DNA from 3 places in the Stenotrophomonas sp. YJH_SMC_16 genome. Region 3 is predicted to be linked to each of the others. Evidence: predicted binding sites of a transcription regulator. Region 3 holds the regulator's gene; each other region holds the start of a gene.
What was found. Region 3 encodes FliA, which starts transcription of late flagellar genes. Its sites were predicted from a motif close to TAAAGTTTNNCNNNCNNNGGCCGATAA; they were not measured.
Positions count from the first base shown of each region.

Region 1 (7,576 bases), on a different contig from region 3:
CGCCCAGCGCAAGCAGGAAGCCGCCAAGCTGCGCGCCGAAGGCGAGGAGCAGTCGCTGACAATCCGCGCCCAGGCCGACCGTGACAGCACCGTGCTGATCGCCGAGGCTGAGCGTGATGCCCAGCGCCTGCGTGGTGAAGGCGATGCCGATGCCGCCCGTATCTACGGCAAGGCCGGCTCGGCCGATCCCTCGTTCTACGCGTTCTACCGCAGCCTGGAGGCCTACCGTGGCTCCATGACCGACGGCAACGGCGTGATCGTGCTGGACAAGAACGACCCGTTCCTGCAGTACCTGAAGAACGACCGCTGAGGTCGCAGGGCATTACCCCACGGGGCCCGGCTGAATGCCGGGCCCCGTGCTTTTTCCGGAGTCCCCCATGAAAGATCTGTTCGCTGCCGTCTGCCTGGTGGCGGTGCTGGAAGGCCTGTTCCTGTTCGTCGCCCCGTTCGCCTGGAAGCGCATGGCCGAGCGCCTGCTGGACCTGCCCAGCCCGGCCCTGCGCAGCTTTGGCGGGCTGGTGCTGCTGGCCGGCCTGAGCCTGCTGTGGTGGGTGCGGCATTAGCAGGGGTCAGATCCCTTTCCGGAGGAAAGGGATCTGACCCCGTTTCGGGCCCCTGACCGGTGGGTAAAGCCGCCCGTCGGAAAGGTGGCACCCGACCCCGGAAACCCGGATAATGCACAAAAGCCGGACGGGCCTCCCCGTTCGGCTTTTTCCGTGTCTGGGCCTTCCATCGCCGGCTGCTCCCCGTTTGGAGCCGCCCTCCAGGTGCTGGCCAGCCCCGCCACGGTTTACCCGTCCGCGGCCCCGATGGCCGCAACATATGAGGAGCCCGTCATGGGTCAGTCTGTCGTAGTGCTTGGTGCCCAGTGGGGCGATGAAGGCAAGGGCAAGATCGTCGATCTGCTCACTGAGGAAATCGGCGCCGTCGTGCGCTTCCAGGGCGGCCACAACGCCGGCCACACTCTGGTCATCAACGGTAAGAAGACCGTCCTGCACCTGATCCCGTCGGGCATCCTGCGTGACGACGCGCTGTGCCTGATCGGCAACGGCGTGGTGATCTCGCCGGCCGCGCTGCAGAAGGAAATCGCCGAGCTCGAAGCCTCCGGCGTGGAAGTGCGTTCGCGCCTGAAGATCTCCCCGGCCGCGCCGCTGATCATGCCGTACCACATCGCCCTGGACCAGGCGCGCGAACGCGCTGCCGGCGGCAAGGCGATCGGCACCACCGGCCGTGGCATCGGCCCGGCCTACGAAGACAAGGTGGCGCGCCGCGGCATCCGCATCGCCGACCTGCACTACCCGAAGCAGCTGGAAGAACTCCTGCGCACTGCGCTGGATTACCACAACTTCGTGCTGACCAAGTATCTGAACACCGATGCGGTCGATTTCCAGAAGACCTTCGACGAAGCGCTGGCCTTCGGCGAATACGTGCAGCCGATGAAGTCCGACGTGGCCGGCATCCTGCACGACCTGCGCAAGCAGGGTAAGCGCGTGCTGTTCGAAGGTGCGCAGGGTGCGCTGCTGGATATCGACCACGGCACCTACCCGTACGTCACCAGCTCCAACACCACCGTCGGCGGTGCACTGGCCGGTTCCGGCGTCGGCGCCGATTCGATCGACTACGTGCTGGGCATCGCCAAGGCCTACGCGACCCGTGTCGGTGGTGGCCCGTTCCCGACCGAGCTGGACGACGAAGTCGGCCAGGGCATCCGTGACCGCGGCGCCGAGTACGGTGCCTCGACCGGCCGTCCGCGTCGTTGCGGCTGGATGGACATCGTCGCGCTGAAGCGCGCCGTGGCCATCAACGGCATCAGCGGCCTGTGCATCACCAAGCTGGACGTGCTGGACGGCATGGAAAAGCTGAAGGTCTGCATCGCCTACGAATACAACGGCAAGCGCACCGAGTACGCGCCGCTGGATGCGCAGGGCTGGGAAGAGTGCACCCCGGTGTACCTGGAGTTCCCGGGTTGGAGCGAGAACACCCACGGCATCACCAACTGGGACGACCTGCCGCCGGCCGCCCGTGCCTACCTGCGTTCGCTGGAAGAGCTGGCCGGCTGCCCGATCAGCATCGTCTCCACTGGCCCGGACCGCGACCACACCATGGTCCTGCAGGATCCGTTCGCCTGAGTACGTGACCGGTAGCGCTGGGCCACACCCGGCGTCGCTGCAAGAAGAAGCCCCGCGAACGCGGGGCTTTTTCGTTACTGTGTCGCCAGTGCCGGCGAGGAAGCGAAGCGATGACCAGGATGTCAGCGTGAAAGGCGAGACCGTGGTGCGGATCACCCTATGGGTGTTGTGGAGCCTGTGGGGCATCGCCTGCGCGGTTCTGGCGCTCGGCGCCATCGCCAACCATCTGGCCTCGCGCACCCAGACCCTGCCGCTGCTGCTGAGCCCCGGCGCGACGGCTGAGGTGACGGTCTACCGCTTCATCGATGACCAACTGCGACTGCGCCTGCTGTATGCCGCAGACGGTATTGAGGCTGACCCTGAAGTGCTGCTGCGCATCGATACTCCCACCGATCATGGAGACTTCCGCGCAGCAGAGCGTTCGGGAGTGGCCGGGCAGGGTGTCAACCGCAGGCTGGCATCGGTTGAGTCCAGCGGGCTCATGGCGTCCTACTTTGGATATGGCCGCGGCGATGCATTGCCACGCGGACGCTCATGGCTGCGGGTAACCGTACTGGAGGTGGACCCGGCGCTGGCGGGCAGGGCGGCCGTGATCGAGCTGCAGCCCCCACTGGACCTGCTGAAGCTGACCGACCTGGACTACGTCTGGCTGTGGCCGTTCTTCTTCTGGAAGGTGGCGGCGCTGTTCCTGCTGATTCCGGGGGCTGCCTTGGCGGTGTTCACGTTCACCTTGCGGCGCTGGCAGCGCCGGGCGTCGAAGCAGCCGATTTCAGCAGCGGATACGGGTTGATCGATTCCCCCTTCCACCACTGCTTCTCCGGCCCCAGTACGTGTACTTCGAAATGCAGGTGCGGGGCCTGCGCGCTGGCATTACCGGTGCTGCCCACATAACCAATCACATCCCCGCGTTTGATCACCTGCTTTTCGCTCAGGCCATCGGCATAGCGCTGCAGGTGCGCGTAGTAGTAGCACCAGCGTCCGCTGGGCTCGAACTGGTAGATGGTCAGCCCACCGCGCTTGCTGTCGAACAGTTTCTCCACCGTGCCGTCGGCCACCGCGAGTACCGGCGTCCCGGCATCGGCCATGATGTCGATTGCATCGTGCACGCGGCCCTCGCTGCGTGCATCGGTGAAGGTGTCGCGCAACTGCGAGGGAAGTACGCCTTGCACCGGCAGCAGCAGACCGTCCGGTGCTGCGTCGACGCTGGCCGGCAGCGACGCGCGTGGTGTAGCCGCTTCCGCCGTCGGCGTTGCCATCACGGTGAGCGGCGTTGCAGGCGTGGACACCGCCGTAGTTTCAGCGGCATCGCGGCGCAGCCACCAGCCCAGCCCCAGTCCCAGCACTACACCGATCACGATCAGCTGCGAAAGACGCATCGGCTCACTCCTGCATCACCACGGGGACGGAGGTATCCACCGCATCGGCCACGCGCAGCGCATCCCAGTTGGTCATGCGCACGCAGCCATGCGATTCGGTCTTGCCGACATGGCCGGGCACCGGCGTTCCGTGCAGGCCATAGTGGGGTTTGGACAGATCGATCCAGACCCTGCCGACCGGGTTGTTCGGGCCGGGCGGCAGCGTGACCTTCTTCTCGCCCTTGCGTGCATCCCAGAACAGTTTCGGGTTGTAGTGGAACGGCGGGTCACGATACACGCCGAGAATCTTCCATTCGCCGATCGGCAACGGATCATGCTGGCTGCCGGACGACACCGGCACCTGCGCGATCACCTTGCCCTGCACATCCAGCAGTTGCAGGGTGGAATCGGACTTGTCGACCACGATCTTCGCCGCCTCCGGCAACGCCCCCGGTGCGATGTTGGGCACCTGGATGCGATTGCCGGCCTTGGCCAGATCGACGCCGGGGTTGAGCGCCTTCAGCAATGCCGGCGAAGCATGGAAACGCTCGCCCAGTGATTCCTCGACGCTGCTGTAGCCCAGTGCCTTCAGCTTGGCCTGCGCGGCCGGCCCTTTCGGAACCGGCTGGAACGGGCCGGCCACGTCCTCGGCGGTCAACGTGTAACTGGCAAGCGGTGTGGTCGCATCGGCCTGCAGTGCTTTCCAGGTGGCATCGTCCAGCTCTCCGCTCACTGTCAGGCCGTGGGCCGCCTGGAAGCCGGCCACGGCCAGACGCTGGTTGCTGCCGACTTCACCATCGATCTCGCCCGGGGAGAAATTGGCGCGATCCAGCAGCACCTGGGCGTGCAGCGGCGAGCGCGCCGCGGTATCGGGTCCGGTCTTCTCGGCAATGGGCTCCGGCAGCTGGACCGGCGGGGGCACCTGCGCGAAGGCGGGGGACATCAGCAAGGACAGGGCGAGCAGGGCGGGGCGACATACGGGCATGGAGATCTCCGGCAGATGGCAGCTCCACCCTGCCCGGAGAGGCTGCGCAGCCCCCGTGAAAGCAACCTGATGCCGGCATGAGCAGTGCGGTCCCGGCGGGCGGTTGGACCTTGCCGCAGAAGCGCGGCGCGTGGCCTCACCAAGGTGAACGGCTGCCGACGCGCGTGCGTGTTGCCGATCAAGATTGCCGGTGGCACGGCCGATAGGGGCGCATCCCCCCGTTTTGGATGTACCGATGAACTACTTGAGGAATGTCAGGGTTGCCTGGCGTCTTGGGCTGGGCTTTGGCCTGTTGCTGCTGCTGGTCGCCGCCGTGGTGGCCACCGGCGCCACCGCCAGTGTCGTGCAGAAGCGCGCGATGCAGCAGGTGGTCGACGTCAGCGTGGCCAAGGTGCGCCTGCTGTCGCAGATGCTCGATGCCAACAACCAGATGATGGTGGTGCGCCGTGAAATGCTGATCCGCCAGGGCGAAGCGCGCGACAGCGACGAGCAGCGCATCGCCGATCTGGTCAAGCGCTATGAGGCCAGCTGGACCGCCTATCAGGCACTGCCGGGTGATGCGGAGGGCAAGGCCATCGCGGAAACCATCGCGGCCAAGCGCGCCATCGCGCGCCCGCTCAACAAGCAGACCAGCGAACTGATGGAGCAGGGCGACTACCCGGGCGCCGTGGCGCTGACCCTGGGCCCGGTGCAGGAAGCGGCCAATGGCTGGAACAAGGCGCTGTCCGACGGCGTGGACTTCGAAGAGAAGGAAAGCCGCGATGCAGCCGCCGAGGCGATCAGGCTGGGCGAGCGCAGCCTGCTGCAGCTGCTGGTGCTGGGCGGCGTCGCACTGCTGGTCGGCATCGGCGCCTCGGTGATGATCGGCCGCAGCCTGACCGGCCCGCTGGCCCGCGCGGTGAACCTGGCCGAACGGCTGTCCAAGGGCCAGCTGGACCAGGAGTTCCGTCTGGGTGGCCGTGATGAGCTGACCCAGCTTGGCGAGGCGATGGCCAGCGTGCGGCAGAGCGTGCAGGCGGCGATCGGCGCGCAGCTGCAGATGGCCGAACAGCATGAGGCGGGCGCGATCCGCTATCGCATGGACGCCAGTGCGTTCCCTGGCGATTTCGGCCGCATGGTGCAGGCGACCAACAGCCTGGTCGAATCGCACGTGCAGGTGGAACTGCTGATGGCTGAAGTGATGCAGCGTTACGCCATCGGTGACCTCAGCCGCGACCTGCCGGACTACCCGGGCGAGAAGGGCACGCTGACCCGCACCCTGGCCGCGGTGAAGCGGAGCCTGATGGCGATCAACGCGCAGATCGATGAACTGGCCCGCGCCGCGCGTGCCGGTGATTTCAGCATGCGTGGCGATGCCACTGCGTTCCAGTTCCAGTTCAAGGCGATGGTCGAGCACCTCAACGGCATGATGGCCAGTTCGCAGTCCAGCATTGCCGATGTCTCCGACGTGCTGCGCGCGATCTCGCACGGCGACCTGACCGCACGCATGGATGGCGAGTACGACGGTGTGTTCGCCCGCATGCGCGACGACGCCAACACCACCACTGCGCAGCTGACTGGCATCGTGCGGGGCATCCAGGTGGCTGCCGACAGCATCAACAACGCGGCGCAGGAACTGGCCGCCGGCAACAACGACTTGTCGCGCCGCACCGAGCAGCAGGCCGCCAATCTGGAAGAAGCGGCCGCATCGATGGAGGAACTGACTTCCACCGTACGCCAGAACGCCGAGCTGGCACGTCAGGCCGACAGCGAAGCGCATGCCGCCGGTGCCGCGGTGCGCGAGACCGAGCAGGCGATGGCACAGATGGCATCGGTCATGGGCGAGATCGATCAGTCGTCGGCTCGCATCTCGGAGATCTCCACGGTGATCGACGGCATCGCGTTCCAGACCAACATCCTGGCGTTGAATGCTGCAGTGGAAGCTGCGCGCGCAGGCGAGCAGGGCCGTGGTTTTGCCGTGGTCGCCAGCGAAGTGCGCACGCTCGCGCAGCGTGCCGGTGTCGCCGCCAAGGAAATCAAGGAGCTGATCGAAGACGCCGCTGCCAAGGTGAAGAGTGGCCTGGCGGTGACCGTTGAATCGGAGGCCGCGATCGCGCGCGTGGCCCAGGCCAGCTCGCGCACCACCCAGCTGATGAGCGACATCGCAGCGGCCAGCAAGGAACAGGCCGCCGGCATCGAGCAGGTCAACCAGGTGGTGGTGCAGATGGATCAGGTGACCCAGCAGAACGCGGCCCTGGTGGAAGAAGCCACTGCGGCGAGCCGCGCGCTGGAAGAACAGGCGCATGCGCTGACCACGTCGGTGGCGGTATTCAAGGTGGAAGGCGCGGCGGTCTCTGCTGTGCCCCGTCGCGCAGCCTGAGCGGGCAGTGCAGCGACAGGAATACGGCCGCCTTGAGCGGCCGTATTTCGCTGGAAGGAGCCCGTCTACTGCTGAAGGCCGTGCTGACGCAGCCGAAGTTGCCGCATGGATGAGGACGCTCCCCCCCTGACCGACGCTTCAGGCGCGCGCACGCGTACGCGTACGCGCAGCTTTCTTCGCCGCCGCCTTGCGCACGGTCTTCTTCGCGGCCCGCGTCTTGGCTGCCTTCTTTGCGGCGGCGCTCCGCGAGGCGGCCGTACCCGTCTTCCTGGCCGCAGCCTTCTTCGCCGTCTTCTTTGTGGCCTTCTTTGTCGCGGTCTTGCGAGCCGGTGCCTTCTTCGCCACCGCCTTCTTCGCAGGTGCCTTCTTCGCTGCCGTCGCCTTGGTCGTGGCCTTCTTTGTGGCCGACTTCCTGGCAGGCGCCTTCTTGGCAGCCTTCTTGCTGGTCGCCTTCTTCGCGCCCTTGCGGGCACTGCCGCTACGTTTGCCGCCACCGTCCTGCTTGTTCACGGTGGCCCAGGCAATGCGCTCGGCGGTGCCTTCACTCGCGCCGCGATCACGTTCGCTTTCCTCGATGTGCTCGGCCTGGCGCTTCTGTTTCTCGGTATATGCGGATTTGTCACCACGGGGCATGACGGATCTCCTGTCGTAGTAGTCAGGCCAGCAGGCGCAGCTTCGGTTCACGCGCCCATTGGCGGGTGGCGGCCGCCGCCAGGAAGGCCTTGGCGTCTTCCGCTTCGACGATGCC
Region 1 covers NZ_JCAFRH010000013.1:13,422-20,997, reverse strand. The annotation lists gene hflC (protease modulator HflC) at 1-310, shown strand, start outside; gene AC5P6E_RS20100 (DUF2065 domain-containing protein) at 378-563, shown strand; gene AC5P6E_RS20095 (adenylosuccinate synthase) at 837-2,129, shown strand; gene AC5P6E_RS20090 (hypothetical protein) at 2,257-2,919, shown strand; gene AC5P6E_RS20085 (M23 family metallopeptidase) at 2,855-3,505, opposite strand; gene AC5P6E_RS20080 (L,D-transpeptidase family protein) at 3,510-4,469, opposite strand; gene AC5P6E_RS20075 (methyl-accepting chemotaxis protein) at 4,705-6,828, shown strand; gene AC5P6E_RS20070 (hypothetical protein) at 6,967-7,461, opposite strand; gene AC5P6E_RS20065 (catalase) at 7,484-7,576, opposite strand, start outside.
Region 1: AC5P6E_RS20075 (methyl-accepting chemotaxis protein) is a predicted target of FliA. The motif match lies at 4,649-4,675, and genes of this name have one in related genera.

Region 2 (7,576 bases), on a different contig from region 3:
GCCCCAGCACTGAGCCCGGGCCGCAACAGCTTCGCCGCTTCGTGGCGGCGCGAGCTGCAGTCGCTGCGCGGCAACCGTGCCGACCTGCTGCTGGTGACCCTGCTGCCCCTGCTGATGCTGGCGGTGATGGCGTGGATGTTCACGCCGTCGGTGATGCGCGATATCCCCATTGCTGTGGTCGACCTCGACCACAGCAGTGACAGCCGCCTGCTGCTGCGCATGCTCGATGCCAGCCCCGGCGTGCGCATCGCCAGCCAGCCCGTGGACATGGAAGACGCCCGTTCGCAGCTGCGCCGCCTGGATGTGTTCGCCATCGTACTGGTGCCGCGTGATGTCACCCGACAAGCGTTGCGTGGACGGCAGGGCACGGTGTTCGCCTATTACAACGCCACCTACATGACCACTGGCCAGTCGGCGGCGCGCGATATCGGCGACGCCGTCTCGGCCTGGAACGCGCGCCTGCTGCGCGAGCGCATCGGCCTGCAGGTCGGCCCGGGCAAGCTGCGTGCGGCGCCGATCGCGGTGCAGTCGGACATCCTGTACAACCCGGCACGCAGCTACGAACTGTTCCTGCTGCCACTGATCTTCCCGGCGGTGCTGTCGCTGGTACTGGCGCTGGCCGTAGCCGGCAGCCTTGGCCGCGAGATCCGCGACGGCACCCTGCCCGCCTGGCTGGGTCGCACGCCGTGGTCGGCGATTGCCGGCAAGGTCGCGCCGTACACTCTGCTGTTCTCGTTGTATGGCGCGCTCGGCATTGGGTACCTGGCCTGCCTGCGCGGCGATGGTGTGGCCGGCAGCGCGCTCGTGCTGCTGCTCGCACAGCCACTGTTCTACCTGGCCACGGCCGCCTACGCGTTGTTCTTCGTCGGCGTCACCCGCGACATGGGTACCGCGCTGTCCGCGGTCGGCCTCAGCATCGGCACCGCACTGGCATTCTCCAGCGCCACCTTCCCGGTGCTGGATGGCCCCCTGTTCACCCGTATCTGGCATCAGTTGCTGCCACTCAGCGCCTACATCAAGCTGCAGACCCAGCAGCAGTTCATCGGTTCGCCGCTGCAGGTTTCGATATGGCCGCTGACCACGCTGTTGTTGATGACGATGGTGGCCGGCGGCATCGGCGGCCTGCGCCTGATCGCCTTTGCGCGCACGCCCGAAGCCGCACAACCGGCAGGGGCAGACGCATGAGCGCACTCTGGCGCAGCCTCCGGCAGACCCTGATGGCGGTCCTGTGCGATCGCTACGCGATCGTGGTGATGGTCGGCGCGGTGATCCTGTACTCGTTCTTCTACCCGGCCGCGTACCGCCACCAGGTGGCCGGCAACCTGCCGGTGCTGGTGGTGGACGAAGACCACAGCGCGACCAGCCGCGCGCTGCTGCGAAAGCTCGATGCACTCCGCGTTGCACGCGTGGTCGGGCAACCGGCCGACATCGACAGTGCACGCCAGCAGCTGGAAGCCGGCCACGCCGAGGGCATCGTACTGATCCCGGCCAACCTGGAACGCGACATCCTGCGCGGCCATCCGGCCAAGCTGGTGCTGCTCGGCAACGGCGCCTACCTGGGCCGTGCCAGCTGGGTGCTGGGCAGCGTGGCCGATGCACTGGGCGCGTTCGGGCGTGAGGCGGTAGTCGGCCAGGCGGCCTTCATGGGCGCACCGCAGGCACCGCCGGTCACCCTGGTGCAGCGCCCGCTGTACAACACGCAGGAAGGCTATGGCAGCGCCATCGTGCCCGGCGTGGCCGAGCTGATCGTTCACCAGACCCTGTTGATGGGCATCGGCGTGCTGCTCGGTGGCCGCCGACTCGCGCTGGGCCGGCGCCTGCGCTTCGACCTGCCAACGCTGGCGGGCATGGCATTGGGCTTCAGCCTGATCGGCCTGTTCGGTCTGTTCTGGTACGCCGGCTTCACCGCGTGGGTGCAGGACTATCCGCGCGGCGGCAATCCACTGGGCCAGTTGTTGGGCGGCACGCTGTTCATCGCCGCCACGGTGGCGTTCGGCCTGTTCGTCGGCAGCTTCTTCCGCACCCGCGAACGCGCCTTCCAGTACATCATCGCCACCTCGATCCCACTGTTTTTCCTGGCCAACCTGTCGTGGCCGGCGGTGATGACGCCGCAACCGCTGGTCTGGCTGGCGCAGCTGCTGCCGACCACCTCGGGCATCAACCTGATGGTGCGCCTGAACCAGATGGACGCCCGCCCGGCTGAAGTCGGCCACGAACTGATCACTCTCACCGTCCTGCTGCTGCTCTACGGCAGCCTCGCCGCCTGGCGCCTCCTCGAAAAAAAGGGGACGAAGGGGATTGAGTCGTAAACGGCAAGACTGGGGAATTGCGACTTAATCCCCTCCGTCCCCTTTTTCCCCTAACGACGAACGCCGGCGCGGGGCCGGCGTTCGAGTACTGCGGTGTGGAAGGGGAAACGGGGTACGGCTGCGAGCGATCAGCGGTAGACGCGTTCGCAGCGGCGTTCAACCACGCGGTCGCCGTTCTTCTGCTGGCTGTTGCCCTGGATCTGGCGGCCGGCCGCACCACCGGCCACGGCACCGGCCACGGTGGCCAGCTTCTTGCCGTTGCCACCGCCCACCTGGTTGCCCAGCAGGCCACCAATCACAGCGCCAGTGGCGGTACCGGCGATGCGGTTGGGATCGCGCGAATTACGCTGCACTTCCACGTTCTTGCAGACCACGCGGCTGCCGTCATTGAACTTGCGTCCCTCATCGCGCGGCCCATAGGTCTGCGCGCCGGCCACCGACGAAGCCGCCAGCAGGGTGCCCAGCACAAGCAATCGGGTCGAGGTCTTCATGGCCATCTCCTGAGTTCCGGTATGGCACCAGTGTCCTCCCGCGGTTGGCAACCGGAAGTGAAATGCGCGTGTCCGCCACTTCATCGGCCATCGCACGTTCAGGAAGAAAATCCGCGCCCATCGCGACCAGCCGTCGCGATGGGCGCCGTCTCCCTGCCGGCATTGCCCTCTGCTAGAACTCTTCCCAACCACCCGCATTGGCGGCCAGCGTCGGCTCAAGCCGCGGCGACAGCACCGCAGGCCGGCGTACCGGCGCAACCGATGCCGCCACGGCTGCCAGCGCCGGGCGTACTGCGGCGGCGGTCACCGCCCCCGTGCGGAACACCGACACGGCTTCGGCCAGCAGGTTCGCCTGCTCCTCCATCGAGCGCGCTGCGGCACTGGCTTCTTCGACCAGCGCGGCATTCTGCTGGGTGGTCTCATCCATCTGCACCACCGCCTGGTTGACCTGTTCGATGCCCGAGCTCTGCTCCTGGGAGGCAGCAGAGATATCGGCCATGATGTCGGTCACGCGCTGCACCGAGGCCACGATCTCGCCCATCGTGGTGCCGGCCTGGCGGACCAGCGCCGAGCCATCGGCGACCTTGCCGACCGAATCCTCGATCAGGCCCTTGATCTCCTTGGCCGCGCCCGCCGAGCGCTGCGCCAGCGTACGCACTTCGCTGGCCACCACGGCAAAGCCCCTGCCCTGTTCCCCGGCACGCGCAGCTTCGACCGCCGCGTTCAGCGCGAGGATATTGGTCTGGAAGGCGATGCCATCGATGACCGAGATGATCTCGGCGATCTTCTTCGACGCGGCTTCGATGGCCGACATCGTGGTGACCACCTGCCCGACCACTTCACCGCCCTGCGAGGCAACACCATGCGCGCCGATGGCCAGCTGGTTGGCCTGGCGTGCGTGCTCGGCGTTCTGCTTCACGGTAGAGGTCAGTTCCTCCATCGACGCTGCCGTTTCTTCCAGGTTCGCCGCCTGCTGTTCGGTACGCCGCGACAGGTCGGTGTTGCCCGAGGCGATCTCGCCCGCTGCCAGGTTGATGCTGGAAGCACTGGCCTGGATACGGCCCACGATCTGCTTGAGCTGATCGACGGTGGCGTTGCAGTCATCACGCATGCGCGCGAACACGCCGTGGAAATCCCCCTGCATGCGCACGGTCAGGTCGCCGCGCGAGATGGCCTGCAGCAGGGTCGAGACCTGCACCAGGTTCTCGTCGGTGGTCTGCATCAGGCGATTGAGCCCTGCCACCATGTCGCGGAAATCGTAGGCGAAGCGATCTTCATCACCGCGCAGGCTGAAGTCGCCTGCCGCGGCCGCTGTCGCCAGCCGGCGGATCTCGCTGTTGATCGCCGACAGGCTGGACTTGGTTTCGTCCATCGCCTGGGTGATCGCCGCCTTCTCGCCGGGCAGCGGGTCCATGTCCACCGACAGATCGCCGCGTGCGTAGTGCTTCATCACCTCGATCAGCCGGTTCTGTACCTGCACGTGCGATCCAACCAGCGCATTGGTCTCATGCACCATGCGCCCGTAGTCGCCGGGGAATGCGCTCTCGTCCATGCGGTAGCTGAGGCTGCCGGCATCGTGCTGGCGTGCCAGCTCGCCCTGCGCCGCCATCACCGACTGCAGCTGTGCCTGCATGCGCTGCATCGACTTCAGCAGCTGGGTCAGCTCGTCGTTGCCGGTGGCGTCGATGCTGCTGTCCAGGCGGCCACTGGCGATGCCGTCGGCCAGCTTCACCGCGCCTTCCAGCGGACGGGTCAGGCTGCGGGTGATCGCCCAGGCCGCCAACGTGCCCAGCAGCAGGCTCAGTGCCCCGAACGCGATCGACAGCGTGCCGGTCCACGATTCGGTTGCGCGGTACTCTTCGCGGCTGCGTTCGGTCAGTGTTTCCTGGTGGCGCAGCAGGGCCGAGATGGATTCATTCCAGGCCGTTGCCAGACCGTGCTCGGCCAGCAGCTCCTTCGCTGCCCCATCAAAATCCCCCACCTTCATGCGCTCATGCAGTTGCTGGGTTGATGCATCGGTGGCCTTTCGTGCCGCCTCGATGCGCGCGACCAGGGTATCGCCGGTGGCGTCACGCGGAATCTTGATGTACTTGGCCCAGATACCGTCATAGGTCCGCGACAACTCCTGGGCACGCTGGTAATCCCTGTCGAACTCATCACCCCGCTTGATCACCATCAGGCGGCGATGCATCAGCACCGCGTTGTTGGTATCAAGCATGTCATTCAACAAACGCATCTTGACCATGTTAACGTCCACCACTTTCTCGAACTGGGCGGATTTCAGCTGATTCCCATACAGCACCAGGCCAACGATGGCCATGATGAACAGCAGCAGCAGACCGAAGCCGGCGCCAAGCCGGGATCCCACACGGAGATTACGTAAGGCAAGCATCTCAATTCCCTTGATCGTGGCCGTACGTTCGATGGCGGCGCAGCGAAGGGAAACTTTACGAGACTTTATATATGGACCGATCCAAATATATGGAACTGTGCAGGCAGTCAGAAAACAAGGCGGCAGATAATGGCGCCATATCATTATTGAATACCGCTGACACGCCAGCGCCCGATGAAAATCACGCAGGTTTAACACCATAATCATGCCAGCTCCATCCGAAGCGGCCCTGGATTATCTGCGCCGGACACAACCGCCGCCCGGGAGGGCTACAGTCTGCAGATGACACGGATCCTGCACATCGAAGGCGCGTCCATCAACGACATCGCCAGCCTCTACGTGGAAATCAATCGCGTGTTCATGGCCGACGAAGACTGGCAACTGGGCGCAAGCCTGGATGCGCTTGATGACCTGCTTCACGGCGGCTACGGCGCTCTCGCAGGCCATGCCACCGCCACGGTGGTGTGGCGTGACATCGCCCACAGCCGCGATGCACTGGGCCGCGAGGCCACGCGCACCTGGCTGCAGTCGAAACTCGCTCAGGGCGGCAGGTTCAACGGTCCGGCCATCCACGCTCAGTTGACGGCACTGGCGCTTGGCCAGGGACAGACCTACTTCGAGATCGTCATGGAGATCTTCGGCAGCCATCCGCAGATCACCCTGGTGCCTGGCTGAGCGGGCTGCAGCGACCAGCCCCACATCTGCTCAGAGCTTGGCCAGGGCCTCGCCCAGACGGCGCGGGAACGCCACCTCGCTGGCCAGGTGCCATGCGCGTGCATTGGCGCCCAGCCGGGTCCACTCGGACTCATCCATCGCCAGCGCGCGCTCGACGGCCTGTTCCAGCGCCTTCTCATCCACATGCCAGGTCCTGGACAGATGGCAGGGCTCGCCCTCGTGCGCGGCAACCAGGATGCCTCGGCTGTCGTCGATCATCTGATTCATCGGCGCGCCGTCGCAGGTGATCACCACCGCCCCGCAGCTCATCGCTTCCACCAGGTAATGGCCCCAGCCTTCGGTCTGCGACAGGCACAGGTGGAACGCATGTTCGTTCTGCAGGCGCTGCACCTCCTGGTCGAGCAGCCGCTCGCGGACGATCCTCAGGTTCGCGGCACCGCCCTCATCTTCGTCCGAAGGGCCGCCGCGCAGGATGGTCAGCAAAGGCCATTCGGGGTGCCGTTTCCAGACATTGACGAGTGCAGCCGTCCCCTTCATGCGGCTGGTACCGGCCGCATGCAGGAAGCTGCGCGGCCTGCGCGGCACCGCCGGGTCGTAGCGGTCACGGCTGCAGAAACCGACCTCCAGTGCGCGCATGCCCAGCGCGTTGAAGATGCGCGTGGCTTCTTCGGTCTTGGTCAGCAACGCATCGAACCGCGGCAGGATCCGCAGGCTGCGTGCGGACACCCATTCCGGATTCGGGATCAACAGATTGACGTTGGCCAGTCCGAAGCTCGCCGGCCGGACATGTTCCAGCGAGATGTTGATGTCGAACCGGGCCGGCGTGCGCCCCAGGCTCAGCCACGAGGCCAGCAGCCTGCGCAGGCGCATGCCGCGGAGTTTCCAGGCACCACCATTGCGCACCGCGTCCAGGCGGCTGACCGTCACCGTGTGCCCGAGCTGCTGCAACGAGCGCTCGATCACCTGGATGTCATGGGACAGGCCACGCTGGTTGTCGGCAGCCAGCAGATGGATATGCGCCATCAGGAGGGACTCCCTTGCCGGCGCAGGTCACGCGCCGGCAAGGCGGTCGCCAGCATGAAACCCAGCACCAGGTAGAAATAGAACGAATGCGGCATCGCCCGATAGAACACGTTGTCCGTGAACGCCGAAAGTGCATAGACGATGACCACGGCAAGTCCGGCGGTGGCGATCATCGCGGTGATGTCGTCGGCGTGGCCGAGACGTCGCACGAAATGGATGCCGGGCAGGATGAAGAGCAGCAGCATGATCAGCAGCAACGGCACGCCACCGGTCACCGCCGCTTCCAGGTACTCGTTGTGCGGGTGGTTGTAGCGGAAGATCGACTCGGACACCTCGCCGCGGGCGATGCCCTCACGTGCATAGGTACCGAACTGGTTCAGGCCCACCCCCGCCACGGGATGCTCGGCGAAGGCGTCGACCGCCACACCCCACATGGCGATGCGCTCGCGGACCGAGCCGACCTCGTTTTCCTGGTTGAAACCGGAGATCTCGCCACTGACCTCACCGAAGCGCTGGATCACCTCATGGTTCAGCACCGAGGTGGCGCCGACCACGCCAATGACCAGGGCACCGACGAAGGCCAGTGCCCCCCGCCAGCGCCGGGTGCGCCGGACGTGCACCGCAATCACCATCAGCATGGCGGGAATGAACGCCAGGATCGGCCCGCGGCTCTGCGCCAGGATCGA
Region 2 covers NZ_JCAFRH010000006.1:201,716-209,291, reverse strand. The annotation lists gene AC5P6E_RS15110 (ABC transporter permease) at 1-1,185, shown strand, start outside; gene AC5P6E_RS15115 (HlyD family secretion protein) at 1-13, shown strand, start outside; gene AC5P6E_RS15105 (ABC transporter permease) at 1,182-2,309, shown strand; gene AC5P6E_RS15100 (glycine zipper 2TM domain-containing protein) at 2,438-2,806, opposite strand; gene AC5P6E_RS15095 (methyl-accepting chemotaxis protein) at 2,973-5,192, opposite strand; gene AC5P6E_RS15090 (barstar family protein) at 5,475-5,867, shown strand; gene AC5P6E_RS15085 (glycosyltransferase) at 5,898-6,890, opposite strand; gene AC5P6E_RS15080 (O-antigen ligase family protein) at 6,890-7,576, opposite strand, start outside.
Region 2: AC5P6E_RS15095 (methyl-accepting chemotaxis protein) is a predicted target of FliA. The motif match lies at 5,224-5,250, and genes of this name have one in related genera.

Region 3 (7,576 bases):
CCGTGACGATCCTGCATCGTGCGCAGCGATTCGTTGCCGGCGCGGGTGCGGCGGTCGAACAGGGTGGGCAGAATCGAGATCGGCAGCGGGCGGCGGCGCGAGCGCTCGACCATCTCGCCAGTGCGGACCATCCCCTCCAGGCCATGCAGAGCCAGCGGCTCGGCCTGGGTGGGAATGATCAGGCGGTCGGCCGCGGCCAGTGCGTTGATCATCAACAGACCGAGGGTGGGTGCGCAGTCCAGCAGGATGTAGTCGTGCTGTCCCTGATGGCGGGCAAGCGCGTTCTGCAGGGCCAGGCCGAGGCCGGGCTGGTTGGCGCTGCGGCGTTCCAATGTGGCCAGCGCGGATTGTGCACAGACATAGTCCAGGCCATGGATGCTGCTGGCATGGCACAGGCTGGAAAGATCGGCCGGCGGTGCGCCGAACAGTTCCAGCACGCCGGCCGGCGGCGGATCCACCGGCACGCCGAAGGCGCGGCTGAGCGAGGCGTGCGGATCGAGGTCGATCAGCAGCACGCGATGGCCAAGCGCGGCCAGGCCACGGCCGAGGGCGAGGGTGGTGGTGGTCTTGCCGACTCCGCCCTTCTGGTTGGCGACTGCCCAGATGCGCATCGGTTTACTCCTTCATTGCCGGGGGAACGGCGGCGCCGACGCGGCTGCCAGCCGGCACCGGCGGCAACTTCACCGGTGCGATGGGGGAGGTGGGGGCGCTGGCCGGAGTTGCGGCGGCCTGTTCGGTAGCGGTGCTGTCGGTGGCGCCGGTGGCTGCGTTCAGGCGCTGGCCGAGCGGGTCCACCGAATGCGAGGTGTCGGCCAGGATGATGACCATCACCCGACGGTTGCGGTTGCGGCCCTGCGCGCTGTCGTTCTCTTCGCGCGGGCGGAACTGGCCGTAGCCGACCATCGCCAGCCGCGACGGCTGCACGCCCTGGTCGGCGAACAGGTGCACCACGCTGGCCGCGCGGCCGGCCGACAGTTCCCAGTTTGAAGGGAAGGTGGCGGTAGCAATCGGCACATTGTCGGTGTGCCCTTCCACGCGCACGCTGTTGGGCACGTCACGCAGCACCTCGGCCAGGCTGGCCAGGGTCTGCCGTGCATGCACGTCCAGCGCGGCCGAGCCGGTCGGGAACAGGATGTCGCTGTTGATTTCGACTTCGATCCACAGTTCGGTGCGGCGCACGCTGATCATGCCGCGGTCGATCAGCGGCGCCAGTGCGGCGGTGAGGCGGTCGGCGATGCTGTTGAGCTGGCGCTCGGCGCGCGCGATCTGCTCCTGGTTGTGCACCGACACCGGCATGCGCATCTGCGAGGCCATCGATGGCAGCAGGGTCGGGTCGTGCGACGGTGCAGGCGCTGAGGGTCCGATCTTGGTGCCGGACTTGATCACCGAGGGGCTGTCCCAGCCGCCACCCTGCACCTGCTTGTTACCCACCTGCACCGGATTGATGGTGCGCGGTGCGCCACCGAAGGCATCGGTCAGCGCGTCGGCCATGATCCGATACTTGCCCTCGTTGACCGAGGAAATCGCGTACATGACCACGAAGAAGGCCAGCAACAGCGTCATCAGGTCGGCATAGGGAATCGCCCATGCTTCGTGGTTGGCGTGCTCTTCGTGGTGCTTGCGGCGGGCCATGTCAGTGCAGGAAGCCGGAGAGGTTGGTTTCGATGTTGCGCGGGTTCTCGCCCTGGGCGATCGAGATCAGGCCTTCGATGACCATTTCGCGATCGCGGGTGTTGTGCGAGATCACACTCTTGAGCTTGGCGGCCACCGGCAGGAACAGCAGGTTGGCCGAGGCGATGCCGTAGATGGTGGCGGTGAACGCTGCGGCGATGCCGTGGCCGAGCTTGCTCGGGTCGGCCAGGTTCTTCATCACCGCGATCAGGCCGAGCACGGCGCCGATGATACCGAGGGTCGGTGCGTAGATGCCCATCGCTTCAAAGACCTTGGCGCCGGCCTGGTCCTGATGCTCCTGGCTGCCCAGTTCGATTTCCAGCATGTGCCGCATCGATTCGGGTTCAACGCCATCGACCAGCAGCTGCAGGCCCTTGCGCAGGAACGGGTCCTGCTGCGCTTCCACCTGCGATTCCAGGCCCAGCAGGCCCTGGCGGCGGGCGATGTTGCTCCACTCGACGATCTGCTGGATCAGTTCGCGGCGATCGCTGTGCGGTGGGCGCACGACCCAGCGCACGATCTTGAACGCATGCTTGAACACTGCCGGCGAGGTATGCAGCAAAATCGCGGCGACGGTGCCGACGATGACGATCACGAACGCGGCAGGCGACCACAACGACGCCAGGCCGGCGCCCTTGAGGATGCTGCCACCGACCAGCGAGGCCAGGGCGAGAAAGAGTCCAATGAGGCTGAGTCTATCCATGGTTCCGGTATCGGCGTGTATGAATGGGACTTGAGACACCGGTAGATCGCGTACAGACGGTAGTCACAGTTTTTCGGGTTGCCGGGCATGGCCCTGGCGGGGTTCATCGCAGCCCGTCCACATCCAGGATCAAGGCCATGCGACCATCGCCGATCAAGGTTGCACCGGCATAACCGCGCAGGCCGCGCAGGGCTTTCGGCAGCGGCTTGATGACCACTTCTTCGCGCCCGCGCACCTGGTCCACGACCAGCCCGAAGCGCGCTTCGCCGGCCTGCAGCACCACGATGGTCAGCAGGGGCGAGGCGGCGGGCGTCACATCCAGCCACTGGCGCAGATCGACCAGCGGCAGGGTGTGGGAGCGCCGATCGAGCACGGCACGGCCATCGAACCAGCCCAGCGACGTGCGCGGTGCGTGCAGCACTTCCATCACGCGCGCCAGCGGTAGCGCGTAGACGTCCTCACCGGCCTGAACCAGCAGGGTCGGCAGGATCGCCAGGGTCAGCGGCACGCGGATCAGGAAGCGGCTGCCACGGCCCAGCTCCGACTGGATCTGGATCTGGCCGCTCAGTTCGCGGATGCGTGACTGCACCACGTCCATGCCGACGCCGCGGCCGGAGATGTCGGTGACCTGCTGCTTGGTCGAGAAGCCGGGCAGGAACACCAGGTGCAGGCATTCCTCGCTGCTCAGGCGCGCGGCCGCTTCCGGATCGATCAGGCCCTTCTCGCGTGCCTTGGCACGCAGCTTTTCGGGGTCGATGCCGGCGCCATCGTCCTGCACCTCGATGCTGACGTAGTCACCTTCCTGCTGCGCCGACAGCCGCACGTGGCCCATCCGCGGCTTGCCCTGCGCCTCGCGCAGGTCGGGCATTTCCACGCCATGGTCGATGGCGTTGCGGACCAGGTGCACCAGCGGGTCGGCCAGCGCTTCGACCAGGTTGCGGTCGAGCTCGGTCTCGGCGCCGATCAGTTCCAGGTCCACTTCCTTCTTCAGCGAGCGGGCGACGTCGCGGGCCACCTTGGGGAAGCGGGAGAAGACCTTGCCCACCGGCTGCATGCGGGTACGCATCACCGCCGACTGCAGGCGGGCCGTGGCGATGTCCAGGGTGGACACGGCGCGGTCCAATTCTTCATCGCGCAGGCGTGCACGCAGGGTCTTGAGCCGATTGCGTGACAGCACCAGTTCGCCGATCAGGTTGACGATCGCGTCCAGGCGCTTGGTGTCTACGCGTACGGTATGTTCGGCCTCGGCCAACGGCTTGGCGGCCGGCTTTGCCACCGGTGCCGGTGCGGCGACCGGGCGCGGGGCTGCAGCCGGCGCCGGTGCCATGGCGGCAGCAGGCTTGGTGCCCGGTGCAGCGCCACCGTGCAGCTGGTCGAGCAGGGCTTCGAACTCGTCTTCGCTGATCAGTCCGTCGTCGGCCTTCTTCGCCGGTGCGACCGCGGTCGGCGCGTTGCCACCATGCAGCTGGTCGAGCAGGGCCTCGAATTCGTCGTCGGTGATCAGGTCGCTGCCACCCGCGGCGGGTGCTGCTGCGGCGGCGGGTGCCGCCACGGCACCGCCGTGTACGTCGAACTGGGCGATCAGGTCCGGCGGTGCATAGCCCGGCTCGGTGCCGGAGGAAACTGCATCCAGCATCGACTGCAGGTAGTCCAGCGATTGCTGGGCCGCGTCGAAGTGATGGGCCTGCAGCACCGCCTGGCCGGCACGCGCGGCGCCCAGCGCTTCTTCAGCGGCATGGCACAGCTCGACCATGGCGGTGACGCCGAGGAATCCGGCGCCGCCCTTGAGCGTGTGATAGCCGCGGAACACCGCGTTGAGCTGATCGCTGTCCTGCGGTGCCTGCTCCAGCGACACCAGCTGTTCGCCGAGGCGATCCAGGATTTCCTGTGCCTCGATGATGAAATCGGCAGTGATGTCGTCGGATACCGCGCTCATGCTTACAGCCCCAGATCCGACAACAGGTCGTCGGCGTCGTTCTGCGAGACCGCGTGGCGGTCCAGTCCCTTCAGTGCCGGCCCGGCCAGTTCCGGGTCGGTGCGATGCTGTTCCGGTGGCAGGCCGAGTGCGCCGAAGCCTTCGTGCACGCGGCGGACGATGCCCACCACGCGACGGATGATCTGCCCGGTCAGGTCCTGGTAGCTCTGGGTCAGGGCGATCTCGGTCAGGTTGTGGCGGATGCGCTCGAGCTGCGCGTCCTGGCCCGGCTGCAGGCCTTCGGCGCGCAGCTGTTCGGTCAGGCTGCGGCATTCCTCGGCCAGGTCCAGGGTGCGGTGCGTGGCCTGCTCGGTCATCGCCACCACGTGGTCCAGGCGCGCGCAGGCATCGTCCAGTTCCCCGGCTTCGCTCGGCACGGTCGGCAGTTCACCCAGCGCCTGCCCCAGTTCGCGGGCCAGCCGCGAGAGCCCACTCATCATCGGCTGCGTGCGCAGCGCGACCAGTCCGTCGATGCGCTGCCGCCAGGCGGCTTCGTCACCGGACTCGAGTGCGTCCAGGGCCTCCTGCAGGCGCAGGGCGAGGGCGCTCTTGTCGACCGTGGTATCCATCAGGCGCTGGCCGCCAGGCGTTCGAAGATCTTGCCGAGCTTCTCTTCCAGCGTCTGCGCGGTGAACGGCTTGATGATGTAGCCGTTCACGCCGCTCTGGGCGGCTTCGATGATCTGTTCACGCTTGGCTTCTGCGGTGACCATCAGCACCGGCAGGGTCTTCAGCTTGGCATCGGCACGGATCGCCTTGAGCAGCTCGATGCCGGTCATCACCGGCATGTTCCAGTCGGTGACCACGAAATCGAACGGCTGGCTCTGCAGCAGCGACAGCGCGGCATGCCCGTCCTCGGCTTCGGCGGTATTGGTGAAGCCCAGATCGCCCAGCAGGTTCTTGACGATTCGACGCATGGTCGAGAAGTCGTCGACGATCAGGATGCGCATGTTCTTGTTCAAAGCAGAATTCCTTTGTTGTTCATTCCGGACGGCCGGGGGCAGCCGCCTCGGGGATGTTCATTCTTCGAGGCCGGCGTCGGCGGCCTCGAACAGCTTCAGCCGGCCACGCAGGCGCAGTACCGCCTGGCCGTGGATCTGGCAGACCCGCGACTCGCTCACGCCGAGCACCGCGCCGATCTCCTTCAGGTTCAGTTCCTGCTCGTAGTACAGCGAGAGCACCAGCTGTTCGCGCTCGGGCAGGTGGCCGATGGCCTTGCCCAGCTCGCGGCCGAACTCGCCGCGCTCCAGCACCTGCTGCGGGGTCGGGCCGCCCTGGGCCACGGTGTCCAGCTCGCCCTGGTCCTCGATGCGCGATTCAAGACTCAGCACCTGGCCACGGGCAGCGTCTTCCATCAGCCGCAGGTACTCGGGCAATGGCATCTCCATCGCGGCGGCCACTTCGGTGGCGCTGGCGGCACGGCCACTGCTCTGTTCCAGGCGGCGGATGGTGGCGGCGGCATCACGTGCACGGCGGTGCACCGAGCGCGGCACCCAGTCGCCACGGCGGATCTCATCGATCATCGAACCGCGGATGCGGATCGAGGCATAGGTCTCGAACGAAGCCCCCTGGTCGGCGTCATAGCTGCGCGAGGCTTCGATCAGTCCCATCATGCCGGCCTGGATCAGGTCGTCGACCTCGACGCTCGCCGGCAGGCGTGCGGCCAGGTGGTGGGCGATGCGCCGCACCAGGTCCGAATGCTGGGCGATGACCTCGTTGGCCGCCGTGCGCTGGACTTCCCGGTACTGGGCTGCGCCTTTCATGCGGCCACCCCGCGCTGCTTGAGAATACGCTCGAGGAAGAACTCAACGCCGCCGCGCGGTTCGGTCGGCGCCTGCCAGCGTGCGGTACGGCGGGCAATCTCGGTGATCGCCAACGCGGCCGGGCTGGACGGGTAGGCCTTTACCACTGGCTGCTGGCGCTGCACCGACAGGCGCAGCCAATCATCCTGCGGCACACAGCCCAGATAGTTCAGCGAGACATCGGCGAGGAATTTCTCGCAGACCCGGGTCAGCTTTTCGTACAGCACGCGGCCCTCGTTGGGGTCGCGCACCATGTTGGCCACCACCTGGATGCGGTCCACGCCGCGCTCGCGCGACAGCACCTTGATCAGCGCATAGGCGTCGGTGATCGAGGCCGGCTCGTCACAGACCACCACCACGGTGTCCTGCGCGGCCTGGCAGAAGGTCAGCACGCCATCGGTGATGCCGGCGGCGGTGTCCACCACCATGATGTCCAGTTCGCGTTCCAGTTCGGAGAACACGTTGACCAGGCCGACGTGCTCGGCCGGGGCCAGCTCGGCCATGTGCCGGCGACCGGACGCGGCCGGGACCACCAGCACGCCGTTCGGGCCTTCGACGATGACGTCATCCAGCGTGCAGCGGCCGGCGACCAGGTCGGCCAGGGTAAAGGTGGGGTTCAGGCCCAGGATCACGTCGATGTTGGCAAGGCCAAGGTCGGCGTCCAGCAGCAGCGTGCGCTTGCCCATGCCAGCCAGCGCCACGGCCAGGTTGGCCGAAACGTTGGTCTTGCCCACGCCGCCCTTGCCGCCAGTGACGGCAATGGTGCGCACAGGGCCGAGCGGCTCGCTGCGGGTGGCCGACAGCGGGAAGGTCTTGGTCAGCTTGGCGTACTCACGCGACGGCATGGTTCAACTCCGGGTTGCAGGGCATATCGGCCGCGCGGCGCAAATCTTCAAGGCGAAGTACGAGATTGGCCGCACTGGCCCGGTGCAGGTCCTCCGGAACGTCCTGGCCATCGGTCACCCAGGTGATCGGCAGGGCATGGTCCACGGCCACCGACAGGGCGTTGCCGAAGCGGCCGGTCTCGTCCAGCTTGCTCAGCACCAGACCCTGCAGGTTGGCGGCGCCGAAGCGGCGGACCACCTCGTCCATGTCGCCGAAGCTGGTATTGGCCGGCAGCACCAGCAGGGTGCGCACCTGGCGGGCGGCACGCAGCCACTGCAGCTGGGCGGCCAGCGCGCGGTCGCGCGGGCCCAGGCCGGCGGTGTCGATCAGCACCAGCTTGTAGTCCTTCAGGCGTTCCAGCAGCTGGTCCAGGTCGGTGCCACTGTTGGCCTCGTGCACCGCGATGCCGAGCTGGCGGCCGTAACCGTACAGCTGCTCGCGGGCACCGATGCGGGTGGTGTCGGTGGTGACCAGGGCCACATCACGCGGCGCGTGCTTCTCGGCGAAGCGCGAGGCCAGCTTGGCGATGGTGGTGGTCTTG
Region 3 covers NZ_JCAFRH010000002.1:6,546-14,121, forward strand. The annotation lists gene AC5P6E_RS04770 (ParA family protein) at 1-611, opposite strand, end outside; gene motD (flagellar motor protein MotD) at 616-1,632, opposite strand; gene AC5P6E_RS04780 (flagellar motor protein) at 1,634-2,374, opposite strand; gene AC5P6E_RS04785 (chemotaxis protein CheA) at 2,478-4,310, opposite strand; gene AC5P6E_RS04790 (protein phosphatase CheZ) at 4,313-4,918, opposite strand; gene cheY (chemotaxis response regulator CheY) at 4,918-5,310, opposite strand; gene AC5P6E_RS04800 (RNA polymerase sigma factor FliA) at 5,368-6,111, opposite strand; gene AC5P6E_RS04805 (MinD/ParA family ATP-binding protein) at 6,108-6,995, opposite strand; gene flhF (flagellar biosynthesis GTPase FlhF) at 6,982-7,576, opposite strand, start outside.